2 regions of the Nocardioides montaniterrae genome follow, and region 2 is predicted to be linked to the other one. Evidence: riboswitches for the same ligand, from Rfam matches in the RefSeq annotation. Region 2 holds a riboswitch; the other holds the start of a gene.

Region 1 (11,463 bases), on a different contig from region 2:
CCACCGGGCGTCGCCGCGTTCGTGTTCCTGACCCAGCCCGGGTACCTCACGCCGATGTACAGCTCGCCCCTCGGCTGGGCGATGCTCTGCGGCGCCGTCGGCTGGCTGAGCCTCGGGATCTTCTGGATGAGTCGCTTGGTGAAGGTGGAGATCTGATGGCCCTGTTCCTCGCCCTGGTCCTGATCCTCGGTGCCGTCGGCCTGGCCGGCCGCGCCCTGGTCAAGGAGCAACACCCGGCCGGTCTGGCCCGCTCGCTGCAGGCCCTCGAGCAGATGGGCAGCGCCGGCGCCAAGGACCTCGCCGCCGAGGCCGACCTCCCCTTCGCCGACCGTGTGCTCGCGCCGCTCCAGGCCCGGGCCCTCACCCTTGGCCGCCGGTTGGCCGGCGCCGACAAGTCCGAGCGGATCCGCCACAAGCTCGACCTCGCCGGCAACCCGCGCGACTGGTCGGTCGACCGGGTCCTGTCGCTGAAGGTGATGGCCGCCGCCGTCATGCCGATCGTCGGCGCGGCGTACTCGATGATGCTCGGCTGGTCGTTCACCACGACCGTCCTCCTGGCGGCGGCCATGGCCGCAGCCGGGTTCATGGGCCCGAACATGTACCTCTACCAGCGTGCCTACGACCGGTCCGAGGAGATCAAGCGGACCCTGGCCGACGCCGTCGACCTGCTCACCATCAGCGTGGAGGCCGGTCTCGGCTTCGACGCGGCACTGCAGCAGGTCGCCCGCAACACCGGCGGCCCCCTGGCCGAGGAGTTCTCCCGCGTCCTGCGCGAGATGCAGCTCGGCATGGGGCGGGCCGAGGCGCTCAAGGCGCTCGGCGAGCGCACCAACGTCGACGACCTCAAGGCGTTCGTCGGCGCCATGGTCCAGGCCGACTCGTTCGGCATCTCCATCGCCCAGGTGCTCCGCGTCCAGGCCGTCGAGATGCGCGTGAAGCGACGCCAGTACGCCGAGGCGAAGGCCCAGCAGGTCCCGGTCAAGATCATGGTCCCGCTCGTGCTGTGCGTGCTTCCGTGCCTGTTCGTCGTCATCATGGGTCCCGCAGCGATGAGCATCTCGAAGCAGTTCGGCGGGGGCTAAAGAGAGATCGGCCCCCGAAAGGGACGCAGGTGCACGAGAATCAGGGAATGCCGAACAACCAGGCCTACGCCGTCCTCGCGACGGCCCGGCTGTTCGCCGTCCTGGCTATCGGTGCACCCGCACTGTGGATCCACCAGTCCAACGCGCTGCTGGTCGCGCTCGCCATCGGCGTGCTGTGGCTCTACCAGGCCATCACCGCGATCCGGCGCGAGCTCGAGCTGACCCTGACCCCGGCCGTCGAGGCCGGCGCCGTGGGCGTGCTGTGCGCGCTGGGCATGCACTACTCCTCGGCCACGCTGGCGGCGCTCGTCGTACCTCCCCTCGCGGCGACGCTCACCACCGGCACGAAGTCGATGTACCGCGTCGCCGCGATCCAGGCCGTGGCCACGGTGAGCATCGGCCTGATGTGGTTCCAGAAGATCTCCTCCGACCTCGGCGTCTCGATCTTCACCTGGACCATGGCCGGCATCGGGCTGAGCCTCATCGCCGGCGTCACGCTCTCCAGCGAGCGGCAGCCGCGGGACGCCCTGCAGCCCTACCGCGACGCCCAGCACCTCATCCGCCAGCTGATCGACCTCTCCGGCAACCTGCGCGGCGGCCTGGACGTCACCGCCCTCGGCGGCGAGCTGCTCGAGACCGTCGGCGACCACCACCCCTGCCGCACCCTGCACGCCTTCGTCCCCCGTGGCGACGGGCTGACGCCGGTCGCCTCGATCGGCGAGGACCCCGCCGACACCGAGCTCTGCGAGAGCATCGCCGCGCAGGCCTGGGCCCGCGACGAGCCGGTGATGGAGGGGACCGCCTTCGCCTTCCTCGCCGGTGAGCACGCCGTCGTCGCCGGCGTCTCCAGCGCCGAGTTCCTCTCCGACCTCGCCAGCCTGGACCTCAAGCAGCTCTCGGCCTCCATGGCGCCGACCGCCGTACGTCTCGACACCGCGCTGCTCTTCACCCAGTTCCGCGACGCCGCGACCGCCGACGAGCGTCAGCGGCTGGCCCGAGAGATCCACGACGGCGTCGCCCAGGACATCGCCTCGCTCGGGTACGTCGTCGACGCGATCGCCGGCCGCGCCACGGACCCCGTCCAGATCGAGCAGCTGCAGAAGCTGCGCGATCGGGTGAGCAAGGTCGTCGGAGAGGTACGCCGGTCCGTGATGAACCTGCGCACCAGCATCGGTGAGGCGGCCAGCCTGGGCGCGGCGATCAGCGCGATCGCACGACCGCTGTCGGAGGCATCAGGCATCCCGATCCGGGTACGGCTCGATGAACAGCCCGCGCGCCTGCGCCCCGAGGTCGAGGCCGAGCTCTTCCGGATCACCCAGGAAGCCATGAACAACGCCGTCAAGCACGCCCGTGCGAACTCCATCGAGGTCGCCTGCCACGTCTACCCGCCGCAGGCGCGGATCACCATCACCGACGACGGCATCGGCCTGCAGGGAAGCCGCAACGACTCCCACGGCCTCAAGATCATGAAGGAACGCGCCCGCCTGGTGGGCGCCGACCTCACGGTGCGCGACAATGCCAGTCGGGGGCTCACCGTCTCGGTCGCGCTGCGCTCCCCGGTGGGCAGCGAACACTGAACCACCACGCAGGCTCCACGCTCCAGCACCGAAGGCTCCACGCACAGAAGGCAGGGAAACCATGACCGACGCGAAGATCACCGTGCTCCTGATCGACGACCACGAGCTGATCCGCGACGGGCTCGGCACCGTCATCGACATGGAGCCCGACCTCGACGTGGTGGGCACCGCCGCGACGGTCGCGGAGGGCCTCGCGGCGTACGAGCGGCTCAAGCCCGACGTCGTCGTCACCGACCTCCAGCTCCAGGACGGCACCGGCCTGGACGTCGTACGCACCCTGCGCAAGCAGAGCAACGACGTCGGTCTGGTCGTGCTCACGATGCACTCCGGCGACGACCAGATCTTCGCGGCCATGCAGGCCGGCGCGTCCGGATTCGTCGGCAAGGACGCCCCGTCCACCGAGGTGATCAAGGCCGCGCGGCACTCCTCGGTCTCCCCCAAGTCGTTCGTGTGCGCCGGCCTGGTCGGCGCCATGATGCGCCGCCAGAACAGCGAGTCGACGGCCCTGACCGAGCGCGAGCACGACGTCCTGCTGCTGCTCGCCGACGGCCTCAACGCCGCCCAGATCGGCGCGAAGCTCTACCTCTCGGAGTCGACGACCAAGAGCCACATCGCGCGGATCTACCAGAAGCTCGGCGCGGTCAACCGCGCCCAGGCCCTGGTCACCGCGATGCGGATCGGCCTGCTCTCGACCGTGGCGCCCTCCGCCCGCTGAACCCGACTAGTCACTCAGGACCACTCCACTCGGGACGTTCTCCCGATAGTGGCGGGCCTCACCCTCCGGCAGAGTTCTGGTCATCGGGGATCCACCCCCGGGGACACACAATCAGTACTCACTCAAGGAGAACCCCGATGGTTCAGTACCTCCAGATCCTGCTCAACGCCCGCTTCGCCAAGATGGAGGAGCGCGGCGCGTCCGCCGTCGAGTACGGCCTGCTCGTCGCCCTGATCGCCGGCGTCATCATCGCCGTCGTCGCCGCGCTCGGTACCGCCCTGTCGGGCAAGTTCAGCGACGTCACCAGCCAGCTCTGAGCTGACGAAGACAGCCTGATGGCGGCCGCGCCCGGTGGGGGCGCGGCCGCCTTCGCTTTCTCCACCACCCCACCGACGTCTCGGAACTCTCGGAAACCTGAGGAGCCACCCATGACCAACGCCGGCCACCCGGAGCGCGGCGCATCGTCGGTCGAGTACGCCCTCCTGATCGCACTCATCGCGGCGGTCATCATCATGGCCGTCGGAGCCCTCGGCACCACCGTCAGCGGACTGTTCAACGTCCCCGGCCTCTGAGGCCAGCTGCCGGCGCTGCCACCGACCGCGGCACCCTCCGCCCGCTCGGCCGGAGTAGTCACTCAGGACCATCCCACGACGGTCGTTCTCCCGATAGTGACCGGCTTCACTCTCCGGCAGAGTTCTGGTCATCGGGGATCCACCCCCGGGGACACACAATCAGTACTCACTCAAGGAGAACCCCGATGGTTCAGTACCTCCAGATCCTGCTCAACGCCCGCTTCGCCAAGATGGAGGAGCGCGGCGCGTCCGCCGTCGAGTACGGCCTGCTCGTCGCCCTGATCGCCGGCGTCATCATCGCCGTCGTCGCCGCGCTCGGTACCGCCCTGTCGGGCAAGTTCAGCGACGTCACCAGCCAGCTCTGAGCTGACGAAGACAGCCTGATGGCGGCCGCGCCCGGTGGGGGCGCGGCCGCCTTCGCTTTCTCCACCACCCCACCGACGTCTCGGAACTCTCGGAAACCTGAGGAGCCACCCATGACCAACGCCGGCCACCCGGAGCGCGGCGCATCGTCGGTCGAGTACGCCCTCCTGATCGCACTCATCGCGGCGGTCATCATCATGGCCGTCGGAGCCCTCGGCACCACCGTCAGCGGACTGTTCAACGTCCCCGGCCTCTGAGGCCTAGCGAGCCGCCCCAGCAGCGATCTGCCGCGCTATCGCGATCCGCTGCAGCACCGTCGGGTGCGAGCCGAACCACCACTGCGACAGCGCCGGTGGCGTGGGATCGGCGACCGAGCTGAGCGCGAGTCGCCGCTGCATGTCGATGAACGGCCCGGGCGCACGCGTCACCTGGAGCGCGGTGACGTCGGCATGGGTCTCGATCTGCCGGCTGATCGCGTTCTGCGCCGGCAGCGCCAGGAAGCTGCCGACGGCGATCAGGCCGAGCAGGAGCGGCACCGAGGCCGGGTTCCTCGCTCCCGGCCAGCCCCTGCGCTCGAGCAGCAGCACCACCGAGGCGAGCAGGCCCAGCCCGAAGACGCCGCCTGCCGCACCGACCGCCGTGCCGATCAGGACGTCGTCGTGCTTGGCGTGGGCGAGCTCGTGGGCCACGATCGCCTCGATCTCGCCGGGCGGGAGGGTGTCCACGACGTTGTCGTAGAGCACCACCCGCCGGGTGCTGCCGAACCCGGAGACATAGGCGTTCAAGGTCGTCGTACGCCGGGACGCGTCGGCGACCAGCACGTCCTGGACCGCAACGCCCTCGCGGTCGGCGAGCTGCAGGATCGAGCTGCGCAAGGACCCCTCGGGCAGCGGGTGGAACTGGTTGAACATCGGCTCGACGAGCACGGGGTAGACGAACGAGCCGACGAAGACGAGGACGCCGAGCACTCCCCCAGCGATCGCCGGCCACCAGCGTGGCCACCAGCCGGCGCTGCCGATCAGGAGGACCACCCCGATCGCGGTGACGACCATCTCCAGGGTCGTGCTCTTGGCCAGGTCGGCGGACCACGCTCCCCAGGAATCGGTGGCGAGGCCGTGGTCGAGGAACAGCTGCTGGCTGCCGATCGCGAACGGCAGCGACACCAACCGCCCGACCATGACCACGGTCATCACCAGGGTGATGGTGCGCACGGGCCACGGCCCGCGGCGCCGCTCGGCCCACCGCTGGACGCGACGACTGACGGCCAGGGTGATCGACACGGCCAGCGACACGGCCAGCGCGCTCCAGCTCCAGATCCGCGCCCACAGCGCGAAGTGCTCGCCGCGGTCGACCTGCGCGCCGGTGAAGACCGAGCGCGCGGCGACCGGGTTCGGCATGCCGCCGGGCACCGGGTGCCACGGCACGAGCAGCCCGGCCAGGAGCACGAACAGGGCGCCGCCGACCAGCATCGTCGCGAGTGCCACGCGCCCCGGTCCGTCGGCTCCGGTGCGCTTCTTTCCCACGCGCCTCAGGATAGGGACGCGGCGGTTACCGCGAGGCGGGAACGCCAGGCCTGGGTGAGTGATCCGAGCGACAGCCCGGTGTCGTCGGCGAGGGCCCGCTCGATCGGCGTACCGCCGAGGGCGTCGTGGTAGAGCCTGATCAGCGCCGCGCCGCCGGCGTGGTCGGCGATGGTCACGCACACCAGCCACGCCGCTTCGTACGTCGCCCCGAGGTGGCGGGCGTTGGCGAAGTCGCCGTCGGCAGGCAGCGCCCGGGGTGCGCCGTGCTGGCGGACCCGCTCGGAGATCTGGCCGGCGGTGCGGCTCAACGGCAGCGCGGAGGCCCTCCCTCCGCCGAGCGCGACCCAGTCGGCGAACCCTTCCACCAGCCACAGCGGTGCCCCCGTCGTGAGCGGGGCGTCGGTGACGGCGTGCACGCTCTCGTGGGTCATCACGACCTGCGCGGCGACCGGCTTCATCATGCGGTAGACGCTGGGGTTGATGAAGACGTGCACCGGCGTCCCGGGCAGGCGGTTCCCGTCGACAGGCGCGGTGACGCCGGCGATGTCGGCGTAGTCCGGCGGACGTACGCCGAGCGCTCGCTGCAGCTGGGCGACGCTGCGCGGCACCTCCACCACGACCCGGCTGCCGGCACCGAGCACCGCGTGGTCGCGGGCGATCGCGACCTTGCTCTCGGCGAAGACCCGGTCGGTCAGCGTCGTCGACCCCGCTCCGAGGACCAGCACGTCGGCGGTCCGGCGTACGTCGATCGGGCCGGTGAGCCACAGCGGCGTCTGGTGCTCGTCGTCACCGACCGCGCTGATCCGGTGACCGCCGTCGGCGAAGGAGACATCGACCTCGGTCGACGCACGACGCCGGTCGAACCCCTTGACCCGCCAGGTGACCTGGACCGTGGCACCCCAGGCGCCGTCGAAGGATCCGCCGCCGTTCTCGGTCAGGTAGATCAGCGACACGTCGGCCAGACCGATCGCACGGACGTTGGAGGCCATCGCGGCCAGCTGCTCGCCGGACCCGTCGTCGGAACCGAGCGCACGCGCGGCGTCAGCGTCGCCGCGGCGTACTGCGGTCTGGAGGGCGGCGAGCGTCGCCGTCGCCTCGCCCGGGTCGATGCTCGCGGCGGCCGTCGGCTTCGGGGCGACGTAGGTCTGGTCGCCGCAGCCGGCGAGCAGCCCGGACAAAAGCGCGAGGAGCGCCGCGAAGCTCGCGGCGCTCACTCGGGTGGTGCGGGGCTCAGCCAGGGCGGACCGCGCCGACGTACGGCATCGCGTGCAGGCTGGTGACCTTGACGCCGACGCTGGGGTTCTCGGCGTTCACGATGAGGCCGTTGCCGATGTACATGCCGACGTGGCTGATCGGGCTGTAGTAGAAGACCAGGTCGCCCGGGCGCAGCTCGCTCTCGGGGATGTGCGGGCCCATGCCGAACTGGGCGGACGAGGAGTGCGGCAGGCTCACGCCGGCACGCGCCCACGCGGCCATGGTCAGGCCGGAGCAGTCGAACGCGCTCGGGCCGGCGGCACCCCAGACGTAGGCCTTGCCGACCTGCGCCATGGCGTACTGGACCGCAGCAGCGGCGCGGCCGCTGGCGCTGATCGCACCGGGGTCGATCGGGCCACCGCCGAGGATCGCCTCGCGCTGCTTGGCCTCGAGGCCGTCGAGGACGTCCTTGGCCTTGGCGAAGTTCTCGTCCGCGGTCTTCTTGTTCGCGGCCAGCTCCTTGCGGAGGGCGGCGATCTTGTCGATGCGGTCCTGGGTCTGCGCCTGGCGGATGCTGTAGGCCTTGACCTGGGCGCCGTAGTCGGCGAGGAGATTGTTCTGGAGGTCGTTGACCGTGGTCACGGTCGAGACCTGACCGAGGAACGCCTCCGGCTTGGTGTTGAGCAGGCTGCCGGCGCTGCCGAGCGTCTCGCCCTGGTACTGGGCGATCACGGAGTCGCGTACGTCGGAGCGGACGCCGTCGAGGGTCGAGCCCTCGCGCGCCTGGTCGGCCTGCAGCGACTTGAGCTCGCGGTGCAGCTGGCCGAGCTGGACGTTGATGGTGTTGTACTTCTCGGCGGCGGTCTCGGCGACGTGGTCGAGGGCCTCGACGCGATCACGGACCTTGTTGATGTCCGGGTCGGCGTGGGCACTCTGGATCGAGGTCACGGTCAACGTGGCGGCGCCGCTCAGGGCGAGCGCTGCGAGTCCTGCGGTGATGCGGTTTCGGCCGTTCAGCACGAGCTGGCGGGTCCCCTCTGGTGTCGTACGCCTACCGGGTGAGCTGACGGGTTCGGGCACGACTTGCCCTACCCGTACTCCACGCTTGCGCGCCTCGTACGGGATTCACCCCAGAGTGATGGTTCCCCGGCTCTGGACCCCGAGTGGTCCAGACTCAACGCGGTGTCCGCGCGGACCGGTCGGACCACTTCCACGGACACCTGAGCAAGCAGAATAGTCCTGTCTCCGAGGGCCGTCCAAACCCCAGCGCGTGTCGTCCCGAGACGCAGATCACTCCCGTCACGCCGATTCGACGATGGGCCCGTCCACCGGCCGGACCAGTCGCAGCGGCGGCACCAGGCCCCCATCGGCCAGCAGGTCCAAGCAGGCCAGCTCGTCGTCGCCGATGCTCAGCTCGGGCGGCGGCCCGAGCAGAACCGTCACCACGCAGTCGTGGCAGGCCAGACCGCGCACCACACATGTTCCGCAATCGATCCTCGTCGTCATGGGTACGACGCTCCCAGGGACCGCCGACACAAACCCGCCTACGACGAGCCGTCCGCCTCCGATGCGTTGCGCTGGTCGTGCCAGATCCGCACCATCGGAGGGACCATCGCCAGGAGCTGGTTCGCCGTCCACCCGAACACAGGCACCGCGAGGACCATCACCAACGGCAACGGCCAGCGGACGTCCTTGCGGGCGAAGAAGGCCGCTAGGACGACGGCGATGCCCAGGCGGATGCCGATGTCGAGTCGCTGGTTGGCGAGATGCCACTGACCGCGCGGCAGGTGGTCGGTCGAGTGCGAGGTGAGGTAGGTGAACCAGTCCCTCCACAGCCCGGGGTCGAGGAGGTAGGACACCGCGACCACGGCGACCAGCGCGACGGCCATCCGGACCAGCGCCCGCCACTCCCCTCGCGCCAGGAACCAGACCGCGCCCACCCCGGCGGGCGTGATCTTGGTGAGTGCCGGGAACACCCAGCACTCCGGCCGCCGGAAGCCCAGCACCACCACGGCGCCGAGGACGGCGTTGATGTTGCCGAGCGCCAGCTCCGGCACGCACATCAGCAGCACCGGCACCCGCCAGCGCCACCCGAGCCCTCGCGTCATCCACCAGAAGATGAGCGCCTCGACGGCCGACCACCCCACCGCGAAGACCGTGAACGGCAGGTGCGTCAGCGGTCGGACCAGCTGGAGGAACACCGGGGAGTACTCGAACGCGTCGGGCTCACCCGGCGCCGCGAGCTGGTAGGGGCTCGAGGAGCGCCCGGCCAACCAGTAGGCGTGAGCGTTCGCGCCCATCCAGTCGCGGTGGAGGTACGACGCGATGACCGTGACCGCGAACAGGCCGGTCAGCAGCCACAGGGTGAGGAACCCGGAAGTGCGGGCAAGGCGGCGCCAGTCCTCCCGAGTCATGCTCACCGGACGAACGCTAGCCGTGGCGGCCGGGTTGTGTCGGTGATTCGCCGTACCTTCAGAACATGAGCACGGCCGCCGTCACCACTCGACTCGCCGAGCAGCTCAGCTTCGACGAGATGGGGCGACCGCTGCGCGACGTCACGTTCTGCGTCGTCGACCTGGAGACGACCGGCGGCTCGCCCGCCGACGGCGACCGGATCACCGAGATCGGCGCGGTGCTGGTGCGCGGCGGCGAGGTGCTCGGCGAGTTCCAGACCCTGGTCAACCCGCACACGAGCATCCCCGCGTTCATCGCGGTGCTGACCGGCATCACCAACCGGATGGTCGCCGACGCTCCCGCGATCGACAGCGCGCTGCCGGCGTTCCTGGAGTTCGCGCACGGCGCCGTGCTGGTGGCGCACAACGCCCGCTTCGACGTCGGCTTCCTCAAGCACAACGCGGCCGAGCTCGGCATCACGTGGCCGGCCTTCGAGGTGCTCGACACGGTCAAGCTGGCCCGCCACGTGGTGAGCAAGGACGAGACGCCCAACCACAAGCTGTCCTCGCTGGCGCGCGTGTTCCGGGCCGGCACGACGCCCAACCACCGCGCCCTCGAGGACGCCCGCGCGACCGTCGACGTGCTGCACGGCTGCATGGAGCGACTCGGCGGCCTCGGCGTGCACACCCTCGAGGAGCTGCAGAGCTACTCCTCCAAGGTCGCCGGCGCCCAACGCCGCAAGCGTCACCTGGCCGACCACCTTCCCCATGCCCCGGGCGTCTACCTCTTCAAGGACGAGCGCGGGAAGGTGCTCTACGTCGGCACCTCCCAGGACCTCCGCAAGCGCGTCCGCTCCTACTTCACGGCCTCCGAGACCCGGTCACGGATGGGCGAGATGGTGGCGCTCGCCTCGACCGTCCAGGGCATCGAGTGCGCCACGCCGCTGGAGGCCGAGGTGCGCGAGCTGCGGCTGATCGGCGAGCACAAGCCTCCCTACAACCGCCGCTCGCGCTACCCCGAGAAGGTCACCTTCCTCAAGCTCACCAACGAGGCCTGGCCGCGGCTCTCGCTCGTCAAGAAGGTGATGGACGACGACGCCGACTACCTCGGCCCGTTCTCGTCGCGCGCCTCGGCCGAGAGCTGCCTGGTCGCGCTGCACGAGGTCTTCCCGATCCGTCAGTGCACCGACCGGCTCGGCGCCGCGCCGAGCCGCACCGCCTGTGCCCTGGCCGAGATGGCCCGTTGCCTGGCGCCCTGCGACGGCAGCGTCGACCTGATGACCTATGCCGCGGTCGTGCGCCAGCTGCGCGACGCGGTGCTGCGCGATCCCGACGACGTGGTCGAGCTGATCAACGCCAAGATGGCCGAGCTCGCCGCGCAGGAGCGCTTCGAGGAGGCGGGCGTCCACCGGGACCGGCTCGCCTCCTTCGTGCGCGGCGCCGCGCGCACCCAGCGCCTGGCCCCCCTGACCCACTGCCCCGAGGTGATCGCCACCCGGCGCGACGACCAGGGCCGTTGGGCGGTCCACGTGGTCCGGCACGGCCGGCTCGCGGCGGCGGGCGTCATCCCTGGCGGGGCCGACGCGTCGGCGTACGTCGAGCAGCTGCGTGCCTCCGCCGAGACGGTGATCCCGGCCCTCGGGCCCGTGCCCGCGGCGAGCGCCGAGGAGTCCGAGCGGATCCTGCGCTGGCTGGAGCTGCCGGGCATCCGGCTGGTCGACGTACGCGGCGAGTGGACCTGCCCCTCGGCCGGCGCGGGACGGCACGTCGAGCGCTTCCGCCTCGCTGGGCCGAGCGCGTCTTCTGCTGTGACCGCCTCACGATGACAGGAACATCGTCGGCTTGCGGCCGGATGCGGCGGCCCCAGCCTCCCGCCGCACTGCCGGCTTGATCGCAGCCTCCCCATTACTGTGGGCGCATGATCACCGCCATCGTCTTCGTGCAGGCCGAGACCGCTCGGATCCCCGAGGTCGCCGAGGCCATCGCCGCGCTCGACGGCGTCAGCGAGGTCTACTCGGTGACCGGCCAGATCGACCTGATCGCG
Region 2 (11,463 bases):
GCCTACCAGGCGGCCGGGTCACGGGCACGCCATGAGTACCGGCTCACCGCCGTCGGCACGGAGCTCCAGCCGATCCTGCTCGCGATCGCGCAGTGGGGCGATCGCCACCTGGCCGACACGGCAGGTCCGCCGATCACCTTCGTCCACCGCGACTGCGACGAGGCGGTCCACGTCGAGATCAGGTGCGCCGCGGGCCACCACATCGACGAGCCGCGGCAGGTCACCAGCGTGCGAGGCCCGGGCGCGAAGCCGTTCGTCGGCTGATCAGGAGGACTTGCGCACCGACCACTCGCGGACGCGGTCGATCCGCTTCTGCAGCTGCTCGGCGTTCGCGATCGCGGCGGCCGGGCCGCCGCACTCCTTGCGCAGGGCGGCGTGGGTGATCGCGTGCGGCTGGCCGGTGCGGTGGTTCCAGGAGGCGACCAGGCCGTTGAGCTCGCGCCGCAGCAACGCGAGGTGCTCGTGGGTCGTGACGTCGACGACCGAGTCGGCCGGTCGCGCCTGCGGCTGGGAGGCCCGGGTCTTGCGGCGGTCGTCCTGGCGCTGGCGCAGCAGGTCCTTCATCTGGCTCGGGTCGAGCAGCCCCGGGATGCCGAGGAAGTCCATCTCCTCGTCGGAGCCGACGTGCACCTCGCCCTCGTGGCCGAACTGGGCGCCGTCGTACAGGGCGTGGTCGAAGCGGGCCTCGGAGCCGAGCGCCTCGAACGGCTGGCTCTCGAGGTCGGCCGAGGCGGACTCGCCGGCGTTGGCGCGCGCCATCAGGTCGTCCTCGGCGGCGAAGATGTCGGTCGGGTCGCTGGTCTTGGACCGGCCGAGCACGTGGTCGCGCTGGCGCTCGAGCTCGCCGGCGAAGCTCAGCAGGTTCGGGACGCTGGGCAGGAAGACCGACGCGATCTCACCACGGGTCCGGGCACGCACGAAGCGGCCGACGGCCTGGGCGAAGAACAGCGGGGTCGAGGTCGTGGTCGCCCAGACGCCGACGGCGAGACGAGGTACGTCGACGCCCTCGGACACCATCCGGACCGCGACCATCCAGCGCGAGTCGCCGTCGCTGAACTCGCTGATCTTCTTCGACGCGGCGTTCTCGTCGGAGAGCACGACCGTCGGCGAGTCACCGGTGATCTGCTTGAGGATCTTGGCGTAGGCACGGGCCGAGTCCTGGTCGGAGGCGATCACCAGACCACCGGCGTCGGGCACGTGCCGGCGTACCTCGGAGAGACGCTTGTCGGCCGCTGCCAGCACCGACGGCATCCACGAGCCGTTCGGGTCGAGCGCGGTGCGCAGGGCCTGGGACGTCATGTCCTTGGTCAGCGGCTCACCGAGCGAGGCGGCCACCTCGTCGCCGGCGCTGGTGCGCCACGCCATCTGGCCGGAGTAGGCGAGGAACAGGACCGGGCGGACGACGTGGTCGCGCAGCGCCTCGGCGTAGCCGTAGGTGTAGTCGGCGACCGAGGTCGGTACGCCGCCCTCACCGGGCTCGTAGGTCACGAACGGGATCGGGTTGATGTCGGAGCGGAACGGCGTACCGGTCAGCGCCAGGCGGCGAGCGGCGGGCTCGAACGCCTCGCGCACACCCTCGCCCCAGCTCATCGAGTCACCCGCGTGGTGGATCTCGTCGAGGATCACCAGCGTCTTGAACCGCTCGGTGCGCACGCGCAGCGCGAGCGGGTTGACGCCCACGCCGGCGTACGTCACGGCGATGCCGACGTAGTCGCTGGAGATCTTGCCGCTGCCGGCGGAGTAGGTCGGGTCGATCGGGATGCCGGCCTTGGCCGCGGCCGCCGCCCACTGCGTCTTGAGGTGCTCGGTCGGCGCGACGATGATGATCCGGTCGATCTGCCGGCGGCCGAGCAGCTCGGCGGCGACGGTCAGCGCGAACGTGGTCTTGCCGGCGCCGGGGGTCGCGACCGCGAGGAAGTCACGCGGGGTGCGGCTGAGGTAGTCCTCGAGCGCGGCCTGCTGCCAGGCACGCAGCGAGCCGGCCGTTCCCCAGGCCGCACGCTCCGGCCACGCAGGGCTAAGGTTGGCGGCGACGCGGGGGGCGATGCTGGCCGGGTGGGACCCGCCCGTCACCCGTTCGAGCCGTCGTCGTCGTTGTCGCCGAGGTTCTCCCAGGCTTCCTTGCACTCGGGGCACACCGGGAACTTCTCGGGAGCGCGGCTGGGGACCCAGACCTTGCCGCAGAGGGCGATCACCGGGGTGCCCATCACCATCGCCTCGGTGAGCTTGTCCTTCTCCACGTAGTGGGAGAACCGCTCGTGGTCGCCGTCGTCCGTCGGGACGGTCCGCTCCCTGATGAGGGTGTCGGTGTCGCCTGCGCCGAAGCCGATCGTTGTCACAGGCTCAGTCTAGAGGGCGCCGCCGACCTTCAGTTCATGGCCGGATCGGCGGGTCGGGTCGCGTGGAGGGCCAGCTCCCCCGGCTGCCGCCTGAGCACCCGGCGGCTGAGCCCGGTGGCGTCCGGGCCGAAGACGTCGTCGTACATCGAGGGCACGACGTACCAGTCCTCGCGGGCGATCTCGCCCTGCAGCTGACCGGCGCCCCAGCCGGCGTACCCGACGAAGACGCGCAGCCGGTCGATGGCGCCGACGACCAGCTCGGGCGGGGTGTCCAGGTCGAGGATGCCGAGGTTCCCCGCGACGGCCCGGAAGCCCGCGCAGCCGCCCTGGTCGGCGTCGTCGTCGAGCGCGACGGCGAGGGCGCCGTCGGTGCCGACCGGGCCGCCGGAGAAGAGCACCTCGGGGAAGTCCACGACATCTCCCCACGGCGCCAGGATGTCGTCGACCGGGATCTGGGTCGGGCGGTTGAGCACCACCCCGAACGCGCCCTCGTCGTTGACCTCGAGCAGCAGCACCACCGTGTCGGCGAAGTTCGGGTCGACCAGCTCCGGGCTGGCCACCAGGAGCAGGCCGGGCGCGGGGTCGAGTCCGGGCGTCATGGCTCCATCATCCCTGCCGTTTGGTGACAAACGGCGGTAAAAAAGCCACTGGAGCTGCCGTTTGGTACCAAACGGCAGCTCCAGAAGGTCGAACGTGACTCAGGCGGCGATGACCGCACGGAGCCGCTCGAGCAGGCTGCCCCGCGGCTCCACCTCCTCCTGCGGGAGGATGACGGCGCTGACGCCGCGGTGCAGGTCACGAGCACCGGCCTCGATCTCGGCACCGATCTGCTCGCTGCGCTCGTCGTCGGCGCGGAGCGAGTCGAGGCTGGCCCGGCCCGCCATCACGGCGAGGTAGTGGTGCTCCTTGGCGACGGCCTTGGTGAGGGCCTTGGCCATCTCCTCGTCCACCGGGTTCGCCGTGTAGTGGTCAATGATCAGGCGTACGCCGGGAAGCTCGTCCGCGGCCGCCTTCCAGCCCAGCATGACCCGCGTCTGCAGGTCCATCGGCTGGGTCATCAGCTGTCGCTCGACGTGGCCCCCGAGGCGGGTGTGCCACTTGAGCTGAAGAGCGGACAGCAGGTCGAGCTCGCCACGGAACATCTCCGCGACACCCTCGACGTCCATGGGCAGGATTCCGTCGCGCCGGACCGCAGATGTTGCGATCACGGAGCGGAGGACCTCGCCTCGGTTGTGAAACGCCTTCCAGGTCATGGTCAGCACTCCTAACTTTCGTCTACGAACGTCAGCACGAATGGGTCCTGTTGACCCGAGACTCCCCCGCTGACATACCGTCGGTACGTACCTCGAGTCTGGCACATACCGGCGGTATGCCGAAGGGCTCGCGACGGTGATGCGGAGCACGCGACGGGGGTCACTGGCGAAGGTCACATCCGTCCCACCCATCACGACCCCCGCCGTCGATGTGACGGGGCGCACGTGCTCCGACCTATGCTTGCCCGGTGGCAAAGGCGACCGTCTCCAAGCTCGTGCCGAAGGTCCCCAAGACCTCGGTGTCGAAGGCGACCGGAGCCGTCACCGGCGCGACCCGGCGGGCGGCGTACTCCGCCTCCACCCGACGCGCGCTGATCGACATCTCCGAGGAGCTGTTCACCGAGAACGGGTACGCCGCCACCAGCCTCGAGGCGATCGTGTCGGGCGCCCGGGTGACCAAGGGCGCCCTCTACCACCACTTCTCGGGCAAGCAGGCCCTGTTCGAGGCGGTCTTCGAGCGCGTCGAGGCCGACGCCTCCAAGCAGATCCAGAAGGCGCTGCGGGGCTCGAAGGACCCGTGGAAGAAGGCCAGCAACGGGCTGCGCGCGTTCCTCGAGGTGGTCCGCGAGCCGCGCTACCGCCGCATCGTCATCCAGGAGGGCCCTGCCGTCCTGGGCCACGAGCGCTACCGCGAGCAGGAGGAGCGCTCGACCTTCGCCAACGTGGTCGACATCGTGCGCACGACGCTCCACGCGGGACGGTGGGACCTCGACGACGACATGCTGCAGACGTTCTCGCGGATCTTCTTCGGCGCGATGTCCTCGGCCGGCGAGCAGGTCGCGACCGCCGACGACAGCGAGGGCGCCGCACAGCGGGTCCAGACCGCGATCGGGTTCCTGCTGACCGGCGTGCAGATGATGGTCGAGGCCGGAGTCGACCTCCCGCTCGGCGTCGCGCACACCGGCGAGCTCCCGGTCGTCGACGACGACGAAGAGCCCGCCGAAGCCTGAGGCTCCGACGGGCTCGTCGCTCGTGGGTCGCTGCTACTTGGTGAAGGTCACCGAGCCCGCGCCGGCGTCGCCCTTGCCGGGCACCAGCGAGAGCCACACGTGGCCTGCGGGGATCTCCAGCTCCTTGCCGGACGCGTCCTTGAACGTGACGGCGTCGCCCTCGTTCTTCTTCTCCCACGTCGCCTTGACGACCTGGCCGTCGTGGAAGATCAGCGCCTTGCCCGATCCCTCGAAGTGCGAGATCGGGACCGGGTTGCCGGCCGGGTCCTTGTACGGCGCCGTCGTGGTGGTGACCGTCGCGGCGATCAGGGTGTCGGGGGCGAACACGTCGCCCTGGCCCATGAAGCCGTTCTGGAGGAGGTAGTGCTTGCCGTCGTACTTCCAGTCCGAGCCGACGCCGCCCGAGAACCTCACGTCGATCGAGGTGGCGGCGCGGCCCTGGGGCAGCGCCTGGTCGCCGAACGGGAGGTAGTCGGCCGGGCGAGCGGGCTTCTTGTGGGCCGCCTTGCCGATGGCCGCGAGGTTGGCCATCACGCTGTGCAGGGAGTCGTGCTGCCCGTCGCTGACGCGCACGACGTTCGGGTTGTTCATGTCGAGGTAGGTGATCCCGGCGTGGCTGATCGCGTGCAGCGTGAACTGCGCGGCACCCGAGGTGACGATCGAGGCGCCGATCGGCTTGGCGACACCGACATCGGTGGCGCGCATCGAGCGGACCGGACCGACCTTCTGCGGGAGGTTGTCGTAGAAGAACACCGCGAGACGGGTCAGACCGCCCTCGACGAGCTCCTGGGTGACCAGGTCGGCGCTGCCGATGCCGATCTGCGGGTCACTCGCGGCCGTGTTGTCGATCTTGACGATGTACGGCGGGTGCGCCTGCTCGGAGTCGCTCATCGGAAGACCGGTCAGCGGGTTGGTGGCGGGCACCTGGGCCGGCGCCGACGACGAGCCCGAGCCGGCGGCCTTGTCGTCGCTCTTGCTGCCGCAAGCGGTGAGCGAGAGGCTCAGCGCCGCGACGGCGGCCGGGATCACGAGGCGGGAGCGCTTGTGCACGGGGAACTCCGAATCTGGGGAAGAGAAGGTGGAACGTCTCAGTGTCGGTCGTGGAACGACGACGCCCGCGCAGATGCGCGGGCGTGTCGGGTGTTGCTCAGGACGAGCCGAAGGCTCAGTGGATGCGGAAGCCGCCGTCCACGTTGATGGTCTGGCCGGTGATGTAGGAGGACTCGTCGGCGCAGAGGAACGCGACGGCGGCGGCGATGTCCTCGGGGAAGCCGATGCGCTTGACCGGGTTGGCGTCGGCGTTGAGCTTGAAGAACTCCTCGCGGTCGATGCCCATGCGGTCGGCGGTGGCCTCGGTCATCTCGGTCTTGATGAAGCCCGGCGCGATGGCGTTGACGTTGATGCCGAACGGGCCGAGCTCGATGCCCAAGGTGCGGGTGAAGCCCTGCACGCCGGCCTTGGCGGCCGAGTAGTTGGCCTGGCCGCGGTTGCCGTAGGCGGAGATCGACGACAGGTTCACGACCTTGCCGTACTTCTGCGCGACGAAGTGCTTCTGGGCGGCCTTGGTCATCAGGAACGCGCCCTTGAGGTGCACGCCCATGACGAGGTCCCAGTCGTCCTCGGTCATCTTGAACAGCAGGTTGTCGCGGGTGATGCCGGCGTTGTTCACCAGGATGTGGATGCCGCCGAGCTCGGTGACGACCCGGTCGATGGCGGCGTCGACGGACGGACCGTCGGAGACGTTCGCACCGACACCGATCGCCTTGGCGTCGCCGACCAGCTCCAGCTTGGCCGCGGCCTCAGCGGCGGCGCTCTCGTCGAGGTCGACGATCGCGACCGAGGCTCCCTCGGCAGCGAAGCGCTGAGCGGTGCCGAACCCGATGCCGCGCGCGGCGCCGGTGATCACGGCGACCTTTCCGTCGAAACGACCCATGGTGTGTTCCTCTCGAAGTCGATGAGCTGCGGCCTCTGGCCGAGCCACAAGCGCCCAGCAGCCTACGACGCCCGCCCGCACGGTCGCGGACGGGCGTCGTACGGCGGTCTCAGCGCAGCGAGCCCGCGAACCAGCGGTTGGTCCAGATGCGGTCGACCCGCACCCGCGCGCCCGGGTAGGGCGCGTGCAGCACCCGGACGTGGCCGTGACGGCGGCCCACGAAGATGCCGACGTGGTAGACCCCGCCACCGTCGGTGAAGAAGATCAGGTCCCCGCGGCGCATGTGGGAGCGCCGGATGTGGTGCGCGAAGTGGGCCTGCGCGCGCGAGGTGCGCGGGATGTGGCGGAAGCCCGCGTGGCGGAAGCTGAAGTAGACCAGTCCGGAGCAGTCGAAGGCGTGCGGGCCGGCGGAGCCGTAGCGGTAGGGCGCGCCGAGATGGTGGCGCGCGATGCTCAGTGCGCTGCGGGCGGCGACCGGGCGGTCGAGGGCCTCAGCGGACGGAGCCGCCACGGTGGTGGCGACGGCCAGGGAGGCGGTCAGGGCGATCAGGGCCAAAAAAGACAGCGCGAGGGCGCGCATGCGAGCCATGGCAGGCATGTGGGTTTCCTTTCCACGCCTGCGAGGTGAGCTGTCGGGTTAGGGCGGAAAGTGCCCCGCGGCGCGTTGCCGTGTCGCTTCACCCCGAGCCGGTCGGTAGGACCGGCGAAGTTGGGTCCCCCACTCCTGCCACTTGTCTGAGATAGACGGACGCTGGCGGATGTGGCAGGACTCGGCGTACCCGACAGCGCTCTGTGAACTTGTGCCATCGAAGGTAGGCGGGCGGGCCGACAGGGTCCAAGGTGGCGCCGGGGTGACCTTCGTCAACCCGGGAAGCGGTACGGTGCTGCCGATCAGTCCACGCACTTCCACAGGAGCAACAGATGTCCGACAACGAGCAGTTCGCCGGCTTCTCCGACAACGCCTACCAGCACCTGATGCACTCGCTGGCCAACATCACCCTCTGGTCGATCATCATCCTGGGTGTGGCCGCCGGCATCTTCGGCTTCATCTGGGGCCAGTCGCACTGAGCCCGACGGCTCCTCAGAGCAGGCCCTGGGCCTGCTTCGCCCGCAGCACGCGCAGTGCTGCGTCCTCGACCCGGCGTGCGAACGCCGGGTCGTTGCGCGCGCGGCGCACGAGCGCGGCGTACATCTGACCGACCTGGTCGGCCGACGTCACCAGCACCATGTCGCCGCCGGCCTGCAGGAAGCGCACAGCCCGCTCCTGCGGCGTCCAGCGGCGTACGGCGGTCGCGTCGAGGCTGTCGCTGACGATGACGCCCCGGAAGCCGAGGTCGTGGCGCAGGACCCCCTGCATGATGCGGCTGCTGAACACCGCCGGCTGGCGCGGATCGAGGCGGGGGTAGGAAGCCAGCGACATCATCACGAAGTCGGCGCCGGCGTCGACCGCGGCCTTGAACGGCTGCAGGTAGGGATCGCCCGGGCGCGTGACGGCGTCGACGACCGCACTGGTGTAGTCGGTGTTCCCCACGACCCGGCCCAGGCCCGGGAAGTGCTTCTCGCTGGTGGCGACGCCCACGTCGGCCATGCCGCGGACGAAGGCGGCCGCGTGCTGGGCGACGCTGGTCGGGTCGTAGCCGAAGTTGCGGTCCAGCCGGCCGATCGGCTGGTTGGTGGCCCGGGCGCCGGGCGGGACCGTGTCGGCCACCGGCCCCAGGGCGAGATTGACGTCGGCGGCCCTGAGCTCACGACCCCAGCGGCGGGCCTGCGCCCTGAGCCGGGTCGGGCTCCACGTGCCCTGCTCGAGCGCGCTGGGCATCCGGGCGAAGCCCGGACCCTGCAGGTGCTGGACCAGGCCACCCTCCTGGTCGACCCCGATCAGCAGGCGTACGCCGCTGGTCGACCGCGGCCCGACCTGGCGGCGCATCGTCTCCACGGTGTGCTTGATCGCGGTACGGCCGGCCGTGCTCTTGTCCATCAGGATCACGTTGCCGACGTGGAACCTGGAGATGGTGCGGGCGGTGGCGCTCGACGGCTCCCCCGCCGGCGTACCGACCATGAGCAGCTGCCCGATCCGCTGCTCGAGCGTCATCGCGGCGAGCTTGCGCCGGGCGGCGTCCGGGGTGGTCGCGTGGTCACTCGTCGAGGAGCCGCAGGCGGACAGCAACGGGACCACGAGGAGCGCCAGGATCAGCGTCGGCCAGCCGAGTCGTCGCACTCGAGGAACCGTAGTGGCGTTCGCCGGACGCGCCGGAACCACCGGCGCGGTGACGATTCCCACCCGCTATCGCGTCAGGAGGGCGATGCCCGCGGCGAGCAACGCGAGGGCCTTGACCACCTCGGTGCCGACGTACCAGAGGTGGGCGTGGGAGCGAGGCGCGTCCTCGAGCGTGGCGCCGGCCAGGACGGCGTCCGAGCGCTTGGTGAGCGCCGGGCGGATCCCCACCAGCTGCACGACGAGCACGGCGATGGCGATGCCGAGCGGGATCGCCGCTCCCCCACCTGGCAGCCGCGCGGCCCAGACCGAGCCGACGACGAGGGCGGCGGCGTACGCCATCTCGAACCGGTTCAGCGCACCGAAGACCACGCGGCCGATGGCCAACCCCACGGGGACCGTGACCCCCGGAGCGCGGAACTTCAGGGGCGCCTCGACGAACGAGATCGCGAGGACCATGCCCAACCACAGGGAGGTGATGGCGAGGGCGAGGCCGTTCCAGGTATCCACGGGTCCGATTCTGGCACCCCCACCCGCTCGGACTCAGTGCGGCTCCTCCACGTCGCGCGAGTCGGTGAGGGTCAGCGCGCCCCAGCCGGCGACCAGGCCCACGACGACCGCCAGGACGGCGTACGTGATCCGCTCGCCGTGGAAGAAGTCGGCGACCAGGGCCGCGCTCCAGGTGCCGCTGGGCAGGGTGGCGGTGACGAGGGCGGCGACGAGGGTGCCGACGATCGCGGTGCCGACGCTGGTGCCGACCTCCTGGGCGGTGTCGTTGAGGGCGGTGCCGATCGACGTTCGGTTCTCCGGCATGGCGTTGACGAGTGCGACCGCACAGATCGTCATCACCGTCCGCAGCCCGATCGTGAAGCCGACCATGCACAGGGCGATCGCGAGGTAGCCGTGCGAGACGGCCCACGCCATGCCGGCCATCGAGCCGGCGAGGAAGCCGGCGCCGACCAAGCAGGCGATGCGGTGGCCGAAGCGCTTGCCGAGGCCCTCGCAGAGCGGGGTCGCCAGGATCATCGTGACGATCAGCGGGAGGTTCGCCAGACCGGCGCGCATGGGACTCCACCCGTAGGCGTACTGGAAGTGCAGGATCAGGCCGAAGATGACACCGGCCATCGCGATCGACGTGCCGACCTGGGCGATCGCGGCTCCACGGACCGTGCCCCTCGCGAACAGCCCGAGGTCGAGCATCGGTTCCGGCGTACGTCGCTCGTGGGCCACGAAGGCCGCGAGCAGCGCGATCGTGCCGGCCATGCAGCCGAGCGTGACGGCGGAGAGCCAGCCGTGCTCCACGCCGCTGGTCAGGGCGTAGCAGGCCAGCCCGATCCAGCCGATGCTGAGCACCGCGCCCGGAAGGTCGAGCCGATCGTTCGTCAGGTCCTCCGGCCGGTCCGGCGCCACACCGAGACGTACGCCGACGTACGCCACGAGCGCGACGGGGGCGTTGACCAGCAGCAGCCACTGCCAGTCGACGTGGGCGAGCGCCGTGCCGCCGAGGAGCGGTCCGAGGATGAAGCCGCTCATGCCGACCACGATCATCACGGTCATCGCCCGCATGCGCAGCGCCTCCTCCTCGAACAGGCGGAAGACCAGCGAGTTGGTGATCGGCGCCATCATCGCCGCCGGGATCCCGAGCGCGGCACGCAGCGCGATCAGCGCGCCGGCCGAGTGGACCAGGGCGACCAGGAGGCTGAGCAGGCCGAAGAGCGCCAGACCCACCAGGAGGACCCGGCGTCGGCCGAGCCGGTCGGCAGCGGAGCCTGCGGTGAGCAGCAGCCCACCGAAGGTCAGCGAGTAGGCGCCGGTGACCCACTGGAGGGCCGTCGTACCGCCGCCGAGGTCGCGGCCGATGGTCGGCAGCGCGATCGTCATCAGGGTGTTGTCGACCATCTCGACGAAGAACGCGAGGCAGAGCGCCGTCAGCGGGATCCAGGCGGCGCCGAGGGACGCGTACGTGCGGGCCGGTGCCGGGGCGGCGGTCGTGGTGGTCATGGGAGCACTGTGCGGCCGACCGGTTTCAGGACGCTTTCAGCGGCTGAAAACGCACAAGGTGGAATCCGCCGCGCACCAGGTGCGTGGCGGATTCCACCTTGCTTGCCAAAGGGCTGGGCTGTGTGGAGCTGCGGGGAATCGAACCCCGGTCCTCGAGCGCCGATCCAGGTCTTCTCCGGGTGCAGTCTGCGCTGTCGCTTTTCTCGGCCCCGGGGCTTGCACAGACACATCCCCGACAGGCTCAGTCAGCTAGATGTCCCTCGTCGCTCGCTGACACGACGACGAGGTGAGTCTCCTAGATGACGTCTGGATCCGGGACGGAGACAGATGCCCGGTCAGACGCTTCGATCACTGCTCAGGCAGCGAGAGCGAAGGAACTGCGCTTAGCGTTGGCAGTTATTGGTTTCCAGCGATCGTTTACGAGATAACGCTGGCTTCTCGACCCGCTTCCCCTGGAACTAACGTCCCAAGTCGAAACCGATCAGCCCCTTTGGAATTTTCAAGCCTCCGACGCGTACGCCGGAAGTTCCATCCTACGGGTGTCAACGAACGAGTCGCACGTCAGATTCCCAGCAGCCGGGCCGCGTTGTGCCAGCAGACGTCACGCAGCCAGTCGTCGCCGAGGCCGAGGTCGGCCAGCCAGCCGAGCTGGTCGGCGTAGCGGAACGGCAGGGTCGGGAAGTCGGACCCGAACACGACCCGGTGCCCGAGC

The links. Region 2 has a riboswitch for cyclic di-AMP ahead of ACYVJ3_RS06005 (C40 family peptidase). Riboswitches for the same ligand answer to the same signal wherever they lie in the genome.
Region 1: another riboswitch for cyclic di-AMP. It lies ahead of ACYVJ3_RS12290 (C40 family peptidase); the one in region 2 lies ahead of ACYVJ3_RS06005 (C40 family peptidase).

Annotation. Positions count from the first base shown of each region.
Region 1 covers NZ_BAAGSB010000008.1:28,506-39,968, forward strand. Annotated here, with positions in the region: gene ACYVJ3_RS12240 (type II secretion system F family protein) at 1-156, shown strand, start outside; gene ACYVJ3_RS12245 (type II secretion system F family protein) at 156-1,082, shown strand; gene ACYVJ3_RS12250 (sensor histidine kinase) at 1,130-2,659, shown strand; gene ACYVJ3_RS12255 (response regulator) at 2,721-3,374, shown strand; gene ACYVJ3_RS12260 (Flp family type IVb pilin) at 3,512-3,691, shown strand; gene ACYVJ3_RS12265 (Flp family type IVb pilin) at 3,803-3,946, shown strand; gene ACYVJ3_RS12270 (Flp family type IVb pilin) at 4,132-4,311, shown strand; gene ACYVJ3_RS12275 (Flp family type IVb pilin) at 4,423-4,566, shown strand; gene ACYVJ3_RS12280 (M48 family metallopeptidase) at 4,570-5,832, opposite strand; gene ACYVJ3_RS12285 (hypothetical protein) at 5,838-7,046, opposite strand; gene ACYVJ3_RS12290 (C40 family peptidase) at 7,063-8,046, opposite strand; cyclic di-AMP (ydaO/yuaA leader) riboswitch at 8,060-8,216, opposite strand; gene ACYVJ3_RS12295 (hypothetical protein) at 8,326-8,532, opposite strand; gene ACYVJ3_RS12300 (glycosyltransferase family 87 protein) at 8,571-9,440, opposite strand; gene ACYVJ3_RS12305 (DEDD exonuclease domain-containing protein) at 9,506-11,245, shown strand; gene ACYVJ3_RS12310 (Lrp/AsnC family transcriptional regulator) at 11,338-11,463, shown strand, end outside.
Region 2 covers NZ_BAAGSB010000002.1:503,519-514,981, reverse strand. Annotated here, with positions in the region: gene ACYVJ3_RS06045 (winged helix-turn-helix transcriptional regulator) at 1-264, shown strand, start outside; gene ACYVJ3_RS06040 (DEAD/DEAH box helicase) at 265-2,073, opposite strand; gene ACYVJ3_RS06035 (DUF3039 domain-containing protein) at 2,070-2,330, opposite strand; gene ACYVJ3_RS06030 (YqgE/AlgH family protein) at 2,369-2,938, opposite strand; gene ACYVJ3_RS06025 (hypothetical protein) at 3,038-3,505, opposite strand; gene ACYVJ3_RS06020 (TetR/AcrR family transcriptional regulator) at 3,841-4,602, shown strand; gene ACYVJ3_RS06015 (DUF3048 domain-containing protein) at 4,636-5,652, opposite strand; gene ACYVJ3_RS06010 (SDR family NAD(P)-dependent oxidoreductase) at 5,768-6,535, opposite strand; gene ACYVJ3_RS06005 (C40 family peptidase) at 6,645-7,133, opposite strand; cyclic di-AMP (ydaO/yuaA leader) riboswitch at 7,135-7,302, opposite strand; gene ACYVJ3_RS06000 (hypothetical protein) at 7,457-7,603, shown strand; gene ACYVJ3_RS05995 (glycoside hydrolase family 3 protein) at 7,617-8,753, opposite strand; gene ACYVJ3_RS05990 (hypothetical protein) at 8,820-9,260, opposite strand; gene ACYVJ3_RS05985 (MFS transporter) at 9,294-10,751, opposite strand; RNA gene ssrA (transfer-messenger RNA) at 10,872-11,240, opposite strand; gene ACYVJ3_RS05975 (amidohydrolase family protein) at 11,313-11,463, opposite strand, start outside.